Regions from separate parts of the Limosilactobacillus walteri genome, predicted to be linked through region 1. Evidence: predicted binding sites of a transcription regulator. Region 1 holds the regulator's gene; each other region holds the start of a gene.

Region 1 (4,222 bases):
GTTGCCGCCTCCTTTTTATTGTTTTTTCTTACGATTGGCAATCCGCTCGCGGAGCTTAGTAATTTCTTGCGAGGAAGCTTTCTTCATCAGCTCGCTTTCCTTTTTCTTGCTCCATTCCGGCATTGGCTCATTAATTGTTTTCCGCCAATTCTTTTTCTTTGCTACTGGCTGCTTTTTCTTTTCTTGCGATTGCTTGTTAAAGTTTTTCAACTGAATGAGGGCTTGGCTCCCCGTTACAATCCCGTTACGGAGCCAATTATTTGCAATGGCATCGACAAAATTAGCACTCAGGGTAGAATTGCCACGGTCGCCAATGACGTACCACGTTAAAATATTAATTGCATCTCGTTGCAGTTTGTCTTCTTCGACTAACCGAGTCAAGATATGGCGCTCACCCGAAGTCACATAACCACCAATCTGCGCTTTTAAGTCTTGGAGAAACTCGATTGGTGCATATTCCTTAGCCGTATTTAAAAGTTGGCGGTCCTTGCTTGTCAATTGACCATCAGCTTTATCGACTGGTGGATTGTCTTTTTCTGCTACTTTTGCTGGTTGCGTGTAGACCACATTATAAGTCGAGGCAACAATGCGTTTAAATTTTTGCGAATCAAAATGATTGTCTTTAAGATTGATTGAACGTAAAATCAATTTTTTCATTGTTGGTTCATCAATTCCGTATAATTGGTGTTCAACAAGAATCAATTCACGATTATGCTCCAAGTCAGTACTGACAATTGGCTGGTTGGCAAGTAAACTCATCAACGTCGACCAATCAAAATCATCAGCCATATCAGTAGTTAATGACGGTTGCTTTTCGACTGATGTCTGTTTACGAGCATTCGCAATGGCCTCGGGGGTGGTTGTAATAGATCGTGAATTAACATGAAATTCATCAAAAAAATGGTGACTAATATTCGTTAAGACGGTATTAGTAGATACCAATTTAAATTGCCGGCTCTGGGCAACCAACTGATCAAAAGCATTTTCACCGATTTCTTCAAGCAAAAGGATGCTTAATAAATTGTCAGCAATAAATTTCTCCGGCGAGAGCGTTGATTGTAATTCATAGACATAAACATCCCCAACCTCATCATGTTGAAAATAGGTTTGAACTAAGCCAACAGCCTCTAACCGATGCAATGCCTCTATAACTTGACGGCCGCCAGTATTAAGCTGTGCTAACAACTCACTTTGCATCACTCGGCTGGCCAGCGTGGGGCGTGATCGCAACCGGGCCTTTAAAGCATAAAAAAGACTAAAGGCAACCGGCCCAAGGATTGGCTGATAAAATGCCGCAAATGTTTGATCGTTAAACTCAATAAATGATGGACTAGCAGTAACAACATACCCTGCTTGTGGGTCAAGAGTTGTTGCAACAGTCATTTTACAGCCCCCTCTTTTTATTTTTTATGTTCCGCCTTTACCATTGATTCAAGCTCATTCATAAAAGCATCGACATCTTTGAATTGGCGGTAAACACTCGCAAAACGAATATAAGCAATTTCATCAACGTTTTTTAATTCATTCATCACAAATTTACCGATAATTTGACTTGAAACTTCGCTTTCCCCAATACTACGAACTTGTTTCTCAACTTTATCTGTAATTTTTGTTAAACGTTCCATGCTGACAGGTCGTTTTTCAGCAGATCTGACAATTCCATTTAAGATCTTTTGGCGACTGAACTCCTGTCTTGTCCCGTCCTTTTTTATTACAAGTAAAGGTGTTTCCTCGTACCGTTCAAAGGTTGTAAAACGAAAGCCACAATGAATACACTCACGACGACGACGAATAAAGCTGCCATCTTCGCTTGGCCGGCTATCGACAACTCGTGACCCGTTTTTGTGACAATGCGGACAGCGCAATGCGTCCCCCTCCTTTTTAGTATAAGTACTTTATTTTATCATATTTTACTTGCTTTTTAGCTGATTTATTAAGGATGCAACCTGTTTTTGCAAGGCAACCTGATCGCCATCGTTATTAATTTGATAGTCAGCACGCGCTATTTTGGTTGTTAACGGCATCTGGGCAGCAATTCGTGCTCGTGCCGCCTTTTCAGAAGAATGATCACGAGCCATTAACCGCTCAAGCTGAATTTGCGGAGTCGTATAAACAACCACCACCTGATCACATTCTTCATCATAATGTTGTTCAAACAAGAGTGGAACATCAAGCACTATTAATGGAATTTGTTGTTTTTTTAAGGCTGTTACCTGGGCAAAAATCTCATCCCAGATCAATGGTTGAAGAATGTCATTAAGTTTTTGTCGGGCTTGTTGGTCATTAAAAACAATCTTAGCTAAAGCTGGACGATTGAGGTCCCCAGTCGGTAAAAGAACATCTGGACCGAATGCTTTTACGATCCGTGTAAGACCGATAGAATCAGGCATTTGAACTCGGCGGGCAACTTGGTCCGCATCAATAACCGGAATTCCGGCTTGTCGTAAGATTGTACTAACCGTTGTCTTTCCAGTTGCAATCCCACCAGTTAAACCAATTATTTTTGTCATTTTCCTATTCCTTTAGCGGTTGACAATGAGGACAGAAGGTGGTGCCACGTTCGGCAACCTTGATTTTTACTAACTTTGTTCCACACCGCGGACATTCTTCACCAGCATGACCATATGCATTCAACCGGTCTTGAAAGGCTCCCGCATTTCCAAAGGCATTAGTAAAGCTATGAACCGTGGTCCCCTTATACTTAATTGCAGTTGCCAGTTCGCTAATAATATTCTTGCGTAAAGCAGCAACTTCTTCATCAGTCAAGGTATTAGCTGGCTGCTCAGGATTTATGCCAGTCATCCATAAAACCTCATCCACGTAGATATTACCCAAACCTGCCACGTGGCGTTGGTTAAGTAAGAACGGCTTGATCTTTCCACGGCTTTTTCTTAATTCATTCTTAAAGAAATCAAGCGTAAATGTTGCCGCAGTCGGTTCTGGACCAATGGTCTTTAAACCGCCAACAGTCATTTCCTGTCCAGTTCTTACTAAAGTCATCCGCCCAAACTTACGGGTATCTTGGTAACAAAGCTCAGTGCCATCCGTAAATTCAAATACAACATGAGTATGCTTATCAACTGAGCTGCCAACTGGCTGGTTATAATACTTTCCTTCCATTCGCAAATGCGAAACCATTGTTAGATTATTAGTAAAGCGGAAAAGTAAATATTTCCCGCGCCGATCAACTTTTTCAATCGTCTGGCCAATCAATGCCTGACGAAATTCTTCGACATCGTTAGTAATCGTTTTCCCATAGTAGACATCAATCGCATTAATCTTTCGTCCAGCAGCAATTTTCATTAAGCCGCGACGGACAGTTTCAACTTCTGGTAGTTCTGGCATCTGACCGCCTCCTACTTCTTTAAGTCATACCATGTGTCACCGTACTTGCTATCCACTTTCAACGGGACATCAAGCTTGACGGCTGAATCCATTACTTTCGGGACCAGCTCAGACAATACTGGTATTTCTTCTTTTGGTGCTTCAAAAACTAATTCATCATGGATCTGCAAGAGCATTTTGGCCTTTAAATGCCGTTTTACTAGTTCATCTTGCATCCGAATCATTGCGATTTTAATAATATCAGCCGCGCTTCCCTGAATTGGCGTATTCATTGCCGTTCTTTCTGCAAATGACCGTTTACTAAAACTTTTCGCATGAATATCCGGCAGGTACCGACGCCGGTGGGTAATTGTCTCAACATACCCGTTCTTTCTAGCAAACTCAATCGTATCATTGATATATTTTTTAACTCCCGGAAATTCGTGGAAGTAATTTTGAATAAACTCATGCGCTTCTGCCCGGCTCACATGAATCCGTTGCGCAAGACCGTAATCACTAATTCCATAGACGATTCCAAAATTAACTGCCTTTGCCCGGCGCCGCATATTACGGTCAATCTCGGCATCCGGTCCAAGATGGAATATCCGGCGGGCGGTACTTGCATGGATATCCTCACCATTTTTAAAGTCTTCTTGAAGGTTCTTATCCCCAGTAATATGGGCGAGAACTCGTAATTCAACCTGTGAATAATCCGATGAAAAGATTTGCCATCCTTCATGACTTGGCACAAATGCCTTACGGATCAACCGCCCCTCTGGTAACCGAACCGGAATATTCTGAAGATTAGGGTCAACAGATGATAACCGTCCCGTCTGTGTCAAGGTTTGCAAGTAGCGAGTATGAATCTTCTGATCACTAGAATGAATCACTTTCAATA
Region 2 (4,222 bases), on a different contig from region 1:
AACACTCATCATGGATTCCTCCTCGATAAATTATTAATGACGACGAATTTTACGACGTGCTTTTTTACTGAACTTAATTCCTTGAAGCGACTTCTTTTTACGCTTCAATTGTGGATCCATTTGTGGTTTAGCTACCACTTGTTGTTTTTGTTGCATTTCACGTTGACGCTTGAGCAACCGTTTTCGCTCATATTCGCCCCATGGATTCAATAATCCCCGCATAAAGTCTGCTACTTCTTGCTTATGTTCGTCCATCCATGCTTCGGCAACATCAGCATCATCCGTATCAATGCCGTTACTATTGATGAATGATAACACTAACTGTGTTTCTCGTTCATCACGATTTAATGATGCTAACATATCCTCAGATGGTTGCATATTTGCAATTGACTTCAAGCCTAGCTTATATTGTTCCATATCAATATAATCATTTTGTTTCATATATTCAAACAAAGCCTGCGCACTTGGTACAATATTATGAATTTGCTTAATCGAAATATGCGGATCTAATGGCATCATCATCCCAAGAACACGTTGTAAATTACTAAAAGTCCAATGACCAGGGTATTCGCCACACTCTTGAACCATCAATTCTAGAAATTCTTGGATAACATATAGCAATTCAACATTGTCTAAGTCAAGATCGCTAAATTGTGGTGCTGTTGCAATTGCTTTTTGAATATCAGCTAATAAATCCTTGAACCTTTCTGGCGTCCAAGTAATTTCTTTTTTAGTCGCCGCAGCTTTGGCTGGTTTTTGAGTACCATCTACAACGTCATCTTCCTTGCCGTGTAATTGTGCCCACGTTTTATGAGCCTTCCGACATTCATTCATGTTTGTCCGTTGCTCTTCCATTGCCTTAACAATCTTCGCAAGATTGTCAACCTTCAAAAACTCCTGGTAAGCACGCAAAACTGGTACTACCGCAATCCCAAATTGATTAGTTAATGCTGGATCAGCGATAAATTCCCCGACCATGACCGACTTTACTGCTTCTGGTGTCCAAGTAGTATCGGTCAAATGCTGATCATTTGCCATCTGTTTATTAAAACGAGTCAAAATATCTTGTGCATGTTTTTGCTGATTAGCAGATAACTGATGATAGTTGGACGAAGTAAGAAACTGGTCAATATGCTGTTCTTGTTCGTTCATTATCTATTGTCCTCCGTCTTTAAATTGAATTTTCCTTTCTATCATATCATAATTATATCTAGTAAATATAACTAGATTATTAATCTATGAGGAGATATTGGACGAATGCAACGCAAAAAGATTCAAGAAGCAATGAAGAATGTCTATTTTCAAAAAATGACTGCTAACGGTTACCACGAAATTGAGCAGGAGATAGCCGAATTGCAAAAACAACGACCTGCTAAGATTGAACAGTTAAAAGCCGCACGGGCGCTGGGGGATTTATCAGAAAACACCGAATATAGTACCGCTAAACGCGAACTTCGCCATCTTGAAAGTCGGCTACGCTATCTCAACAAGCAACTGCAATACGCGCAAATTGTAACACCTACTAATGATAATACTGTCGACCTTGGAACAACCGTTACACTTGAATTTGAAGATGATGCGGAACAAGAAATCTATCACATTGTCGGTAAACAAGAAGCTGATATCGCTAAACAAAAGATTTCATTCGATTCGCCATTAGGACAGGCAATTATGCATCAGGCAGCCGGTAAAACCGTAACTGTTGTTGCACCGCAATCTTCGTATAAAGTAACAATCATCAAAGTTGAACTATAAAACTGATAAGTTACTTAATAGCAGTTTTTATTACCCTCGAAAATTTTTAAATTTATTAAATTAGTCGATAGGCTTACCACTCCGCCAATTGCGATAACATTAGTCCTCGTTTCTACCAAAAATAGGGGCTTGCATCGAAAATCATGACCCGCTATACTATTAAACGTCGCTTTTTTATAAGCACAATATCTTGTGCCATGATAACCAGTGCAAGGCGAATAAATACAATATATAGTATAGGGAGTTTTATTAATGATTAGCAATTATTTAAAGTTTCTTGCCCACCAGCTAAAGGGCTGGCCCCAGCAAAATTATTACCTCTTTTTCTTTAGCCTCGGTTGCCAAGTTATGACCCTGGTAAGCGCACCAATTACTTGGGTTACTGTAATTACTTTTATTGGAACCACACTTGGCGTATTATGCGTATTAGCAATTAACGCGGCCAAATCAGTGAATGGTTTCCTTGGTATTTTATCTGCAATTTGTTTCATTATCGCTGGCTTTAGCGCTAAAAACTACTTAAGCATTGTTGAACAAATCGCTTATGTTATTACCCTCGACCTCCCCGTACTCCTTTCTGCAAATTGGAATGTCAATATGGCATCAAAAATCCGGAAATTTAATGCTCGTTCATGGTCAATCGCAATCCTTGCAACAGTGCTAGTTTATCTTATTTCCGGATATTTAATTGGTACCTTAACTGATGATCCGCGTCCATGGATCGATGCTATTAGTTTTTCAATTAGTTTAACAGCCGGTGTTATTTGCTTTCTCCGCTTTAATAATCAATATTTCTGGTGGCTGGCATCAGGACTGGCCCAGCTTGTTCTTTGGTTTGTGTCTTACCAACAAGGATCAGCTACCCTCGCAATGGCTGTTAATAGTTCAATCTATTTAATTAATGATGTTCTCGCCTTTACCATCTCACCATGGTACAACGAACGTGAGCGTCAGCGTTTAAGTAAAGAGGAAGCAGCTTACGCTAAAAAGTTGGGCTTAGAATAATAATTAAGCAGCGGGTGAGAGATTTTGGTTTTCTCAACCGCCGCTTTTTTAATACTGCTTATTATATTCATATACTAATTCTGGTTCACGCCCCGTGCGATGATAGGCGTTTAATGCATCGATCTTTGTCATTTCACGATCTGTAAGCTCAAAATCATAAATATCAGTATTTTGTGCGATTCGCTCTTCATGAATAGACTTTGGAATAAATGACACGCCATTTTGTAAATGCCAACGTAAAATAACTTGTGCAGTTGATTTGCCATGAGCAACGGCAATTTCTTGTAAAACCGGTTCTTTTAATATGGCTCCCCGACCAAGTGGACTCCACGCCTGAGTAACAATTTGATGGTCACTGTTAAACTTCAGCAACGGCTTTTGTGTCAGTAGCGGATGAAGCTCAATCTGATCAACGACTGGCATTTCTGTTGCTTGGGTGGCTAAGTACTGTAAATGAATCATTTGGTAATTGCTTACCCCGATTGATTTTGTAAGACCTTCCTTTTTCATCGCCTCAAACGCCCGCCAAGTATCAAAGAATGACCGCTCGATCGGCCAGTGAACTAATAGCAGGTCAACATAATCCATTTTTAATTTATGTAATGACTCTTTGACCGAAGCAATTGCCCTTTCGTAACCCTGATTTTCTTCCGCAACCTTCGTTGTCACAAATATATTGTCACGAGGAATAGCTAAACTTTGAAAAGCATTTCCAACCGCTTGTTCATTCCCATATAATTGCGCGGTATCGAATAGACGATAACCTTCATCATAAGCTTTTGCAATTGCACGATCCATCATTTCCTGTCCATCAACTTTATATAGGCCAAAACCCTCTTGTGGCATTCTATTACCATCAGCTAAGGTCAATATATTATCCTTAATATCCATTATCCACACTTCCTTTTGCCCTATTTTCAAATACCAACTCCTGAATGTCAAATCTCTGTTGTCCATTCATGATTAATTAATGTATGATGAAGAAAATTGATTATTGAGGGACTCACATGGCAAAAATTTTTATTGTTGAGGATAATTTAGATATTATTCATTCCGTTAAAAACGAATTTACGAAGTGGCAATATAAAGTAATCACAGTTAATGATTGGCATAATGTTGCTGGTGAAATTGAAAAAGCTAGCCCTGACCTAGTTTTATTTGATATTACCTTACCAACGTTCGACGGCTTTTATTGGATTCAGGAAGTCAGAAAAGCCAGCCAAGTACCAATTATTGTAATATCCGCCGCTGACATTGATGCAAATGTTATGCATGCTGTTGCTGCTGGAGCTGATGACTATATCATGAAGCCATTTTCGCTGACAGTATTGCTTGCGAAAGTGCAGGCATTACTACGACGCAATTCTCATATAAATGATTCTGAAGAGCTGATTTGGGATACTAATTCATTTAATCCGCTAACTAATGTTCTAACAAACTCCAGAGGAACCGCCCAGCTAAC
Region 3 (4,222 bases), on a different contig from region 1:
TTAAAAATTTGCAGCCAATTGATGAGGATGCTTTAGCAAATCACGATGATGAATATATTGATGCATATTTAACTGAATATGAACAGGATACAGCCGAATATGCAAGTTCGTTTAATCAGGGGATTAATGGTGAATATTATCAGCCTGATAATGAGGCAGCCGAGACCGGTGATAATCAAGGATATTCACAAACCAAACAGGTTGAAAAAGGTACTGGTGAGTTAGTAAGTAACGGTCAAGCGACTGACTCTAAAATTGATGACCGGATTTATCCCCCGCAAGCGCCGTTAGACTTTCAAGTAAAGTTTATTAATCGAATAGCAAAAGCAGCTCAAAAAGTCGGACGCGAATATGATTTATATCCCTCTGTTATTATTGCGCAAGCAGCCCTAGAGAGTGATTGGGGGAGAAGTTCGCTTGGTAGCGCACCATATAATAATTTGTTTGGTGTTAAGGGGTATTTTGCAGCTCATACTGTTACCCAGCCAACGATTGAGTATGACCGTCATGGTAATAAATTTGAGATTTTTAGCAATTTTCGACGCTATAAAGATGAGTACGATTCCTTAAAAGATTATGCTGAGACCCTTAAGGCGCCATTATATAATGGTGTTCATCGAAAAAAGGCCACAAATTACCGTGCCGCTACGAGGGCGTTATTGGGACGTTACGCGACAGATCCCGGTTATGATCAAAAGTTAAATAAATTAATTGACACATACCAGTTAACTAAATATGATACTGATTGTCGTAATAACCAGGCTGTCAAGGTATTGCCAATTCCAAATAAAAATGCTGGTATTAAGTCAGAACCATTAGTAAGTAAACGTCCAGTTAAGGCAAAAGAAAAGGATAATGATCTTCCACGCTACCTATCAATACTTGGTGGCTTAGGGACAGCAGGAATAATTGAGCTGTGGTACAAATTAAAATAAACTAGGAAATGTTCTCGTGGTTATTTTTCACGATTAACCGTTATATCTTTGGCAACAAAAAAAGCTAGCGAAAAACCTTTAATTTTTCACCAGCTCCTTAAGCCTTGGTTATTATCGTAATGTTTTTAACCGTTCATCGATCATCCCTAGGACAGTTTCGACATTCTTCGGATTCTCAAGATCATAGCGTTCTAGGTCAATTTTCATTTTGGGACTTGCATCGTAGTCTTTGTACCACTGCTTATATGCACTCCACATTTTGTAGTAGTAATCCTTTAATTCTGGATTAGTATCGATTTGTTCATAATCCCGACCACGCTTTTTAATCCGATATAAAATTGTTTCAAAGTCGGTTTCGGAATAAACCATCAAGTCTGGTGCCCGTTTTGGCAGTTGCTGAAGATCACTCATCATGTTATCTAAGAGCTTTAAGTAAACTTCTAGCTCTGTATCTGTAATGTTGCCTTCTGCGTTATTTTCACGCGTGAATAGGGCGTCCTCATAGATTGAACGGTCAAGTACGTTATTATCATCTGTAAGTGCCTGTTTGATCATTGAAAAACGCTTATTTAAGAAATAAATCTGGAGTAAAAAACCGTATTGTTTTGGGTTCTTGTAGTACAACGGTAAAACTGGATTTTCTCCAACTGGCTCAAAAAATGCTTTTGTATGTAAGTGTTCAGCAATCTTTCCAGTTAATGTAGTCTTGCCGACACCAATCATCCCTGCTGTAATAATCACCATAATGGCCCCTCTTTACTTTTTTGTCACAGAAACCATCTTACTACAAAATATTGTGGAAGAACACACTTAATTTTACAAGATTTGGTGGTTAGGTAAATTGATTTATCGAATTAAAGGGTATTACATCTGCTTTGTCAGCGATTATAATGTTACGTATGGGATGGTTAAATATTTAAAATTTAATCATGTGAAAAATTAATAGTAAGGAAGTTAAGATGAGAAGAGAAAGTGAAAATGATAACCGCGTCCAATTAACATTAGCAAAGCAACAAGGGACATTGATTGAGGTTCATAACCTTCCTAATGATGATTATTTTAATGTTGGCTTTGTTGTTGCCCTTGATCCTGTCTTTTGTTTAATGATCAGTATTGACTGGGATGGAAAAATTAATGGGTTAATTGCTATTCGGATTAAAAGTATTTTATATACTGAACGTCATAGTGACTATTTAACGGCGGTTTCGGAAAAGACAAAAGTTGCCCATGATTATGGTTACTTTGATATTTGGCAAGTACAAAAATTTATTGATGACCACCCTGAGATGATGAGAGGAGATTTATTATCTAATTTATTAACAGACTCATTCACTAATAAGCTGCCGGTAGTAATTGGTACGGATAAATATAAGGGGAGGGATGATTTCACTGGAGTAATTACGGAACTTAATGCCATCAAACTGACTCTCCACTATTTTAATGAGCACGACCTCTCATCATTGTGGGGGTATGATATATTACGCGCAAAAATTGATTATCTTCGCGTTCGGGGCGCACAAATGGCGACGGGGCGACAAATCCTTCAAGATATTTTTAAGGAGTTATGATTGCAAATAAAACTAATTTAGTTTAAGGTAAATAAAATGATATTTAGCTTAATAAAACTGTTTACTAAAGAGGTTGGACAGCAATGAACAAGAAGATAACGATTCGTGACTTAGCAAAAGAAGCAGGAGTTTCAGTTACAACCGTCTCTCAGATCCTTAATAATAAGGGCGAACGGTTTAGTAAAGCAACACAGGAAAAAGTTTTTGCGTTACGGGATAAGTATAAGTATGTTCCCGATTTTAATGCCCGCAATCTAATCTTGAAAAGTGCGAAAACAATTGGCGTACTAGTTCCTAATATTGCCAATCCGTTTTTTGGGACGTTTATTGAGGGGGTACAAAGTGTTGCCCGCGAGGCTGATTTTATCCCATTAGTTTTTAGTGCTAATAAGAATCTTAAACTTGAAAAATATTACCTTTCGCAAATGATAGAACGCTCAATTAGCGGTCTTGTTATTGCCAGTGCTACAATGACGACGGAAACAATTAAAGAAGTTATTTCTTTTAATGATATTCCATATATTTTATTTGACCAGAATCACACACAGGATGGTGCTCGGGTACAAACAAGTGATTATTTAGGCGGGCAGATTGCGGCTAATTACCTATTAAAATTGGGCCACAGACATATTGCCGTGCTAACATCTAATAATCCCACCGAAAATTTAAACCATCGGATGAGCGGTTTTAAAAAAGTAGTTGAAGAAAATAATTTAACCGTTATTGATTCGCAAGATGTTGTACGTGCACCTCTTACCAAGGCTGGGGGATATGAGGCTGCTGACAAAGTGCTTGCTACAGGAGCTTCTGCAGTGTTTGCTGCCAACGATGAGATGGCAATTGGTCTTCTCCGTGGCCTCCATGAAAGAGGAGTCAAAATTCCAGAAGATATCTCAGTAATGGGCTATGACAATATTTACTGGGATGACTATGTATACCCACGATTAACCACCGTTCAACAGCCGATTTTTGACTTAGGCGCTGGGGCTACTAAGATGTTGATTGAACGCATTAATCATAATAGTTATGAAGCGCGTGTCCAAAGCTTTCCGGTAAAATTGATTGAACGTGATAGTACAGGTCCCTATCGACAAAAATAATATGGTATGATGGTATTACTAGTTTAATGCTTGTTTATTTAAGGAGGAAACAAATAAATGACAAACCATGTAACAATTGTAGGTAGTTTAAACGTTGATACAACAATGAAAGTTAAGCGGATGCCATTACCCGGGGAGACAATTGCTGCTCTAGATAAGACCAATGCTGCTGGTGGAAAGGGTGCTAACCAAGCAGTTGCTGCTGCTCGTTCTGGGGCAGAGACAGCCTTTGTTGGCCAAGTTGGTGAAGATGCTGGTGGAGAGATGATGGTTCAAGCACTTAAGGATAACAATGTTGATACTACGGGTATTCATGTTGATTCTAAAGCAGGGACTGGCTCTGCTGCCATTCTCCTAGATGAGAATGGTCAAAACAGTATCTTAGTATACGGAGGAGCTAACCAACAATTAAGCGTTAAAGAAGTTGAAGATGCTCGTGACCAAATTGCGTCCGCTGACTTCGTGATTGCTCAATTTGAAACTCCACAAGAAGCAACTTTGCGGGCATTCCAAATTGCTAAAGAAAACGGAGTTAAGACAATCTTAAATCCTGCGCCAGCACATAAGATTGATCCGGAAGTACTCAAGTTGACTGATTTAATTATTCCAAATGAAACCG
Region 4 (4,222 bases), on a different contig from region 1:
AAATAACTTGCCAAGAAGTCAATTATACATAATATCAAGTTTACCAGTGCACTACATTTAAATCAAATTCCAACATGCCCTAAATTACACAGCTTTCACATTGATTTGCCCCAATTTCATCACTGTCGTCGGTAAATGTTCGGATATAGTAAATCGACTTGATTCCGCGCTTGTAAGCATAGTGCCGTAAAATATTAAGATCACGGGTGGTCATCTTATCAGTCCGACCGTCTTTCCATTCATAGAGGCCGGCAGGAATAGTTGACCGCATGAACAGCGTCATGGAAAGTGATTGATCGACGTGTTGCTGAGCGGCAGCGTAGGTATCAATTACCGTCCGCATATCCATATCGTAAGCTGAACGGTAGTAAGGCATTGTGTCATTTGAAAGGTAAGGTGCTGGGTAGTAAATTTTCCCAATCATCTTTTCTTGCCGTTCTTCTACCCGGTTGATAATCGGATGAAGACTGGCTGTGGAATCGTTGATGTAAGATGTTGAGCCGTTAGGTGCTACTGCAAGTCGGTATTGGTTGTATAAGCCGTCTTGCATGACATTTTCTTTGAGCTTTTGCCAATCCTTAATTCCAGGAATAAAGATACCGGCAAATAATTCTTTTACAACATCAGATTGTGGTCCCCAATCTTTTGTCACGTACTTATCAAAATATGAACCGTCCGCATACTTACTGTTTTCAAAATCATGGAAAGTCTCGTGCCGCTCCTTGGCGATTTCGTTTGATGCAACGAGGGACCAGTAGTTTAAGAGCATGAAGTAGACTCCGGTAAATTCAATTGCTACCGGACTTCCATATTGAATATGGTGCTTGGCGAGGTAACTATGTAACCCCATTGCTCCTAAGCCGACAGAGTGCGCAAGCCGGTTTCCGTTTTGAATCGTTGGGACAACATCAAGGTCTTCAACATCACTGATACGGGTAAGTCCGCGCATCATGGCCTTGATTGATTGACCAAAGTCAGGGCTTTCCATCATGTTAGCAATGTTAGTTGAACCAAGATTACAACTAATATCAATTCCCATTTCCGAGTATGATTGGTCATCGTTTACCCGTGCTGGAACTTGGACTTGAGCAATTTCCGAACAAAGGTTGCTCATCACAATTTTACCATTAATTGGGTTGTCGCGATTTTCAGTATCGATATTAATAATATATGGGTAACCGGATTCTTGTTGCAACTTGCTGATTTCGTCTTCAAGATCCCGCGCGTTAACCTTTTTCTTGCGAATCTTATCATTTGCAACTAAGTTATCGTATTCTTTCGTAATATCGATGTAGGAGAATGGCTCGCCATAGACGCGTTCTACGTCATAAGGGCTAAAGAGATACATATCTGCATCCTTTTCGACTAACTCATAGAACTTGTCAGGAACCGTAATTCCAAGGGAAAGGGTCTTTAACCGAATCTTTTCATCAGCGTTTTCCTTTTTAGCACCCAAAAATTCAATAATGTCGGGATGGAAAACACTCAGGTAGACAACCCCGGCTCCCTGACGCTGACCTAATTGGTTGGAGTATGAGAAGCTATCTTCTAATAATTTCATTACTGGCACAACCCCGCTAGCAGCGCCCTTGATTTTCTTGATCGGAGCACCGGCTTCACGAAGATTACTGAGGTTAATTCCGACCCCGCCACCGATTTTAGATAGCTGGAGGGCCGAATTGATAGTCCGTCCAATCGTATTCATATCATCAGTTGTTTGGATTGCAAAACAGGAAACAAATTCTCCCCGTCGCTTCCGGCCAACATTAAGAAAAGTCGGGGTAGCGGGTTGGTAGCGTTGGTGAATAATCTCGTCAGCCAGTTGCATCGCTAACTCTTCGTCCCCGTTGGCAAGATACAGCGCGTTCATGGCAACCCGGTCAATATAGTTTTCGAGGTAATATTCCTTATCATTAGTCCGTAGTGCATACTGAGCGTAAAACTTATAAGCGGCCATAAAGGAGTGGAAGTGGAAGTCTTGATCCTTGAGGTAGTCGTACAGCTTTTCGATAAATTCAGTGCTGTACTTGCTCATGAACCCTTTTTCAATGTAGTCGTTATCTTCTAACCATTGAAAACGTTCTTGAAGAGAAGAAAAATGTTTCGTGTTAGGTTCAACATTTTCTTTAATAAAATCTTCAAGGGCCATTTTATCTTTATCAAGCTGAATTTGCCCATTTTTCGGGATGTTTACCTCGTTGTTGTAGTCGTAGTATTTGACCTTTGTCATATCAATGTCTGATAATGCCATGTTAATAACTCACTTTCTAAGATAATTTAATTATGCCAATAAAGAAGCCAGCGCAACAATGAGGATTGCTGCCTGGCAAGATTGTCAATGCTATTTGATTAGGCAAGCTGGTTTAGTTGGTCGGGACGAAAACCAGAAAATGCGTTGCCATTGGGAAGCTTCACTACTGGGGTCGCCATGAAGCCTTCAGACTTTAATTGGGATACATATTCTGGTTGTTCATCTATATTATGTTCAACGAATGCAATCTTGTGTTGTTCTAAAAAACGCTTGGTCATTTTGCATTGAATACAGTTATTTTTGGAAAAGACAGTTACCATTTTAATTAGCCTCCTAAACGTTAATCGATGTTTTCTAGTATAGCGGGGAATTTAAAAAAATCAATCAAAAAAGCACTATATTTCGTGCTGAGAAAATAGTGAAACACAATATATAGTGCTTAATACTGGAATTGCCACCTGTGAAACTTTTTTTGTGAAAATTATAAGCAGGTGATTGGTCAAGCCTAAATCAATTTGAAAAACCAAATTAATATTATACACTGAAAAGCAGGATAATTTTAAGTAAATGGAGAAAATAAATGGAAAAAAATAATTCATCATTACTAGCCCAGCAAAAATTTATGCGGATGGCGATAGCTGAAGCACAACAGGCAAAAGTTTTAGATGAAGTACCAATTGGGGCCGTTGTTGTTCATGATGGTCAAGTAATTGGGCGGGGACATAATATGCGGGAAAAGTTTCAAGATGTTACCTATCATGCGGAGATGCTCGCAATGATGGAAGCATGCACGAATTTACATAGCTGGCGGCTGGAAGATTGTGACCTTTACGTCACCCTTGAGCCGTGCATTATGTGTAGCGGAGCAATTATTAATGCTCGGATAGAAAACGTTTATTACGGAGCAGCTGATCCTAAAGCAGGAGCTGTCGATAGTTTATATCACTTGTTAAATGACACGCGGCTGAACCACCAGGTGAATGTCTATTCTGGGATTCTCGGGGATGAGTGCAGTCAAATGCTAAAAAGTTTTTTTCGGGAAATAAGACGGCGCCGAAAGGAAGCGCGCCGGAAAAATAAAACTAACCCCTAGCATTTTAGTGAAAAATAGTGTATTATACTATTTGCCGTAAGGCCTTAGAGCAAGGGTATGCTTACGAACCGTGTCAGGTCTGGAAGGAAGCAGCACTAAGTATGATGTGCCTTGTGCTCTAAGTTTTATTGATATTCAAGCTGACCTACAGCCTTTCGCTGCAGGTCTTTTTTTATAGCAAACGCTGCTTAACAATTCTTAAAATAAATAATAAATATTTTTCCTACTTTATGGGACTAATTCCTTGTATAATATTGTATAGTATTTTTAAATTCAGAAAGGAAGTCTGGCGATGAGCTATCAGGCGTTGTATCGTGTTTGGCGGCCGCAACGATTCGATGATCTTATTGGTCAACAAGTTGTTACAAGAACCCTAAAAAACGCAATTATTACTCACCAGATTAGTCATGCATACCTCTTTGCCGGTCCGCGGGGGACAGGGAAGACCTCAGCAGCCAAGATTTTTGCTAAGGCCGTTAACTGTCATCATTCCCAAGATGGGGAACCCTGCAATGAGTGTGCCACATGTAAGGCGATTACTAATGGTCAGCTCAATGACGTTATTGAGATTGATGCGGCTTCTAATAATGGTGTCGAAGAGATTCGTGATATTCGGGATAAGGCAAAGTATGCGCCAACGCAGGCCGATTATAAGGTCTATATTATCGATGAAGTCCATATGCTGTCGACAGGGGCTTTCAATGCGTTGTTAAAGACACTTGAAGAGCCGCCTGCCAATGTGATTTTTATCCTTGCGACGACTGAACCGCATAAGATCCCGTTGACGATTATTTCCCGGGTACAGCGGTTTGACTTTCGTCGGATTTCGTCTCAGGATGCCTTTGACCGGATGAAGTATATTCTCGATCAAAAAAAGG

What was found. Region 1 encodes NrdR, which represses ribonucleotide reductase genes. Its sites were predicted from a motif close to ACACNATATATNGTGT; they were not measured.
Region 2: the regulator NrdR is predicted to act here: its motif matches at 1,978-1,993, upstream of pnuC (nicotinamide riboside transporter PnuC).
Region 3: the regulator NrdR is predicted to act here: its motif matches at 1,720-1,735, upstream of DTK66_RS02825 (deoxynucleoside kinase).
Region 4: the regulator NrdR is predicted to act here: its motif matches at 2,675-2,690, upstream of nrdH (glutaredoxin-like protein NrdH).

The regions. Positions count from the first base shown of each region.
Region 1 is NZ_QORN01000037.1:37,668-41,889, forward strand. It holds gene DTK66_RS08820 (replication initiation and membrane attachment family protein) at 16-1,383, opposite strand; gene nrdR (transcriptional regulator NrdR) at 1,401-1,865, opposite strand; gene coaE (dephospho-CoA kinase) at 1,911-2,510, opposite strand; gene mutM (DNA-formamidopyrimidine glycosylase) at 2,515-3,345, opposite strand; gene polA (DNA polymerase I) at 3,357-4,222, opposite strand, start outside.
Region 2 is NZ_QORN01000001.1:59,755-63,976, reverse strand. It holds gene DTK66_RS00315 (hypothetical protein) at 1-9, opposite strand, end outside; gene DTK66_RS00310 (hypothetical protein) at 34-1,152, opposite strand; gene greA (transcription elongation factor GreA) at 1,258-1,755, shown strand; gene pnuC (nicotinamide riboside transporter PnuC) at 2,008-2,760, shown strand; gene DTK66_RS00295 (aldo/keto reductase) at 2,809-3,651, opposite strand; gene DTK66_RS00290 (response regulator transcription factor) at 3,768-4,222, shown strand, end outside.
Region 3 is NZ_QORN01000008.1:15,098-19,319, forward strand. It holds gene DTK66_RS02820 (glycoside hydrolase family 73 protein) at 1-935, shown strand, start outside; gene DTK66_RS02825 (deoxynucleoside kinase) at 1,047-1,679, opposite strand; gene DTK66_RS02830 (hypothetical protein) at 1,895-2,503, shown strand; gene rbsR (ribose utilization transcriptional repressor RbsR) at 2,587-3,603, shown strand; gene rbsK (ribokinase) at 3,661-4,222, shown strand, end outside.
Region 4 is NZ_QORN01000029.1:4,486-8,707, forward strand. It holds gene nrdE (class 1b ribonucleoside-diphosphate reductase subunit alpha) at 80-2,251, opposite strand; gene nrdH (glutaredoxin-like protein NrdH) at 2,350-2,571, opposite strand; gene tadA (tRNA adenosine(34) deaminase TadA) at 2,832-3,344, shown strand; RNA gene ffs (signal recognition particle sRNA small type) at 3,380-3,477, shown strand; gene dnaX (DNA polymerase III subunit gamma/tau) at 3,637-4,222, shown strand, end outside.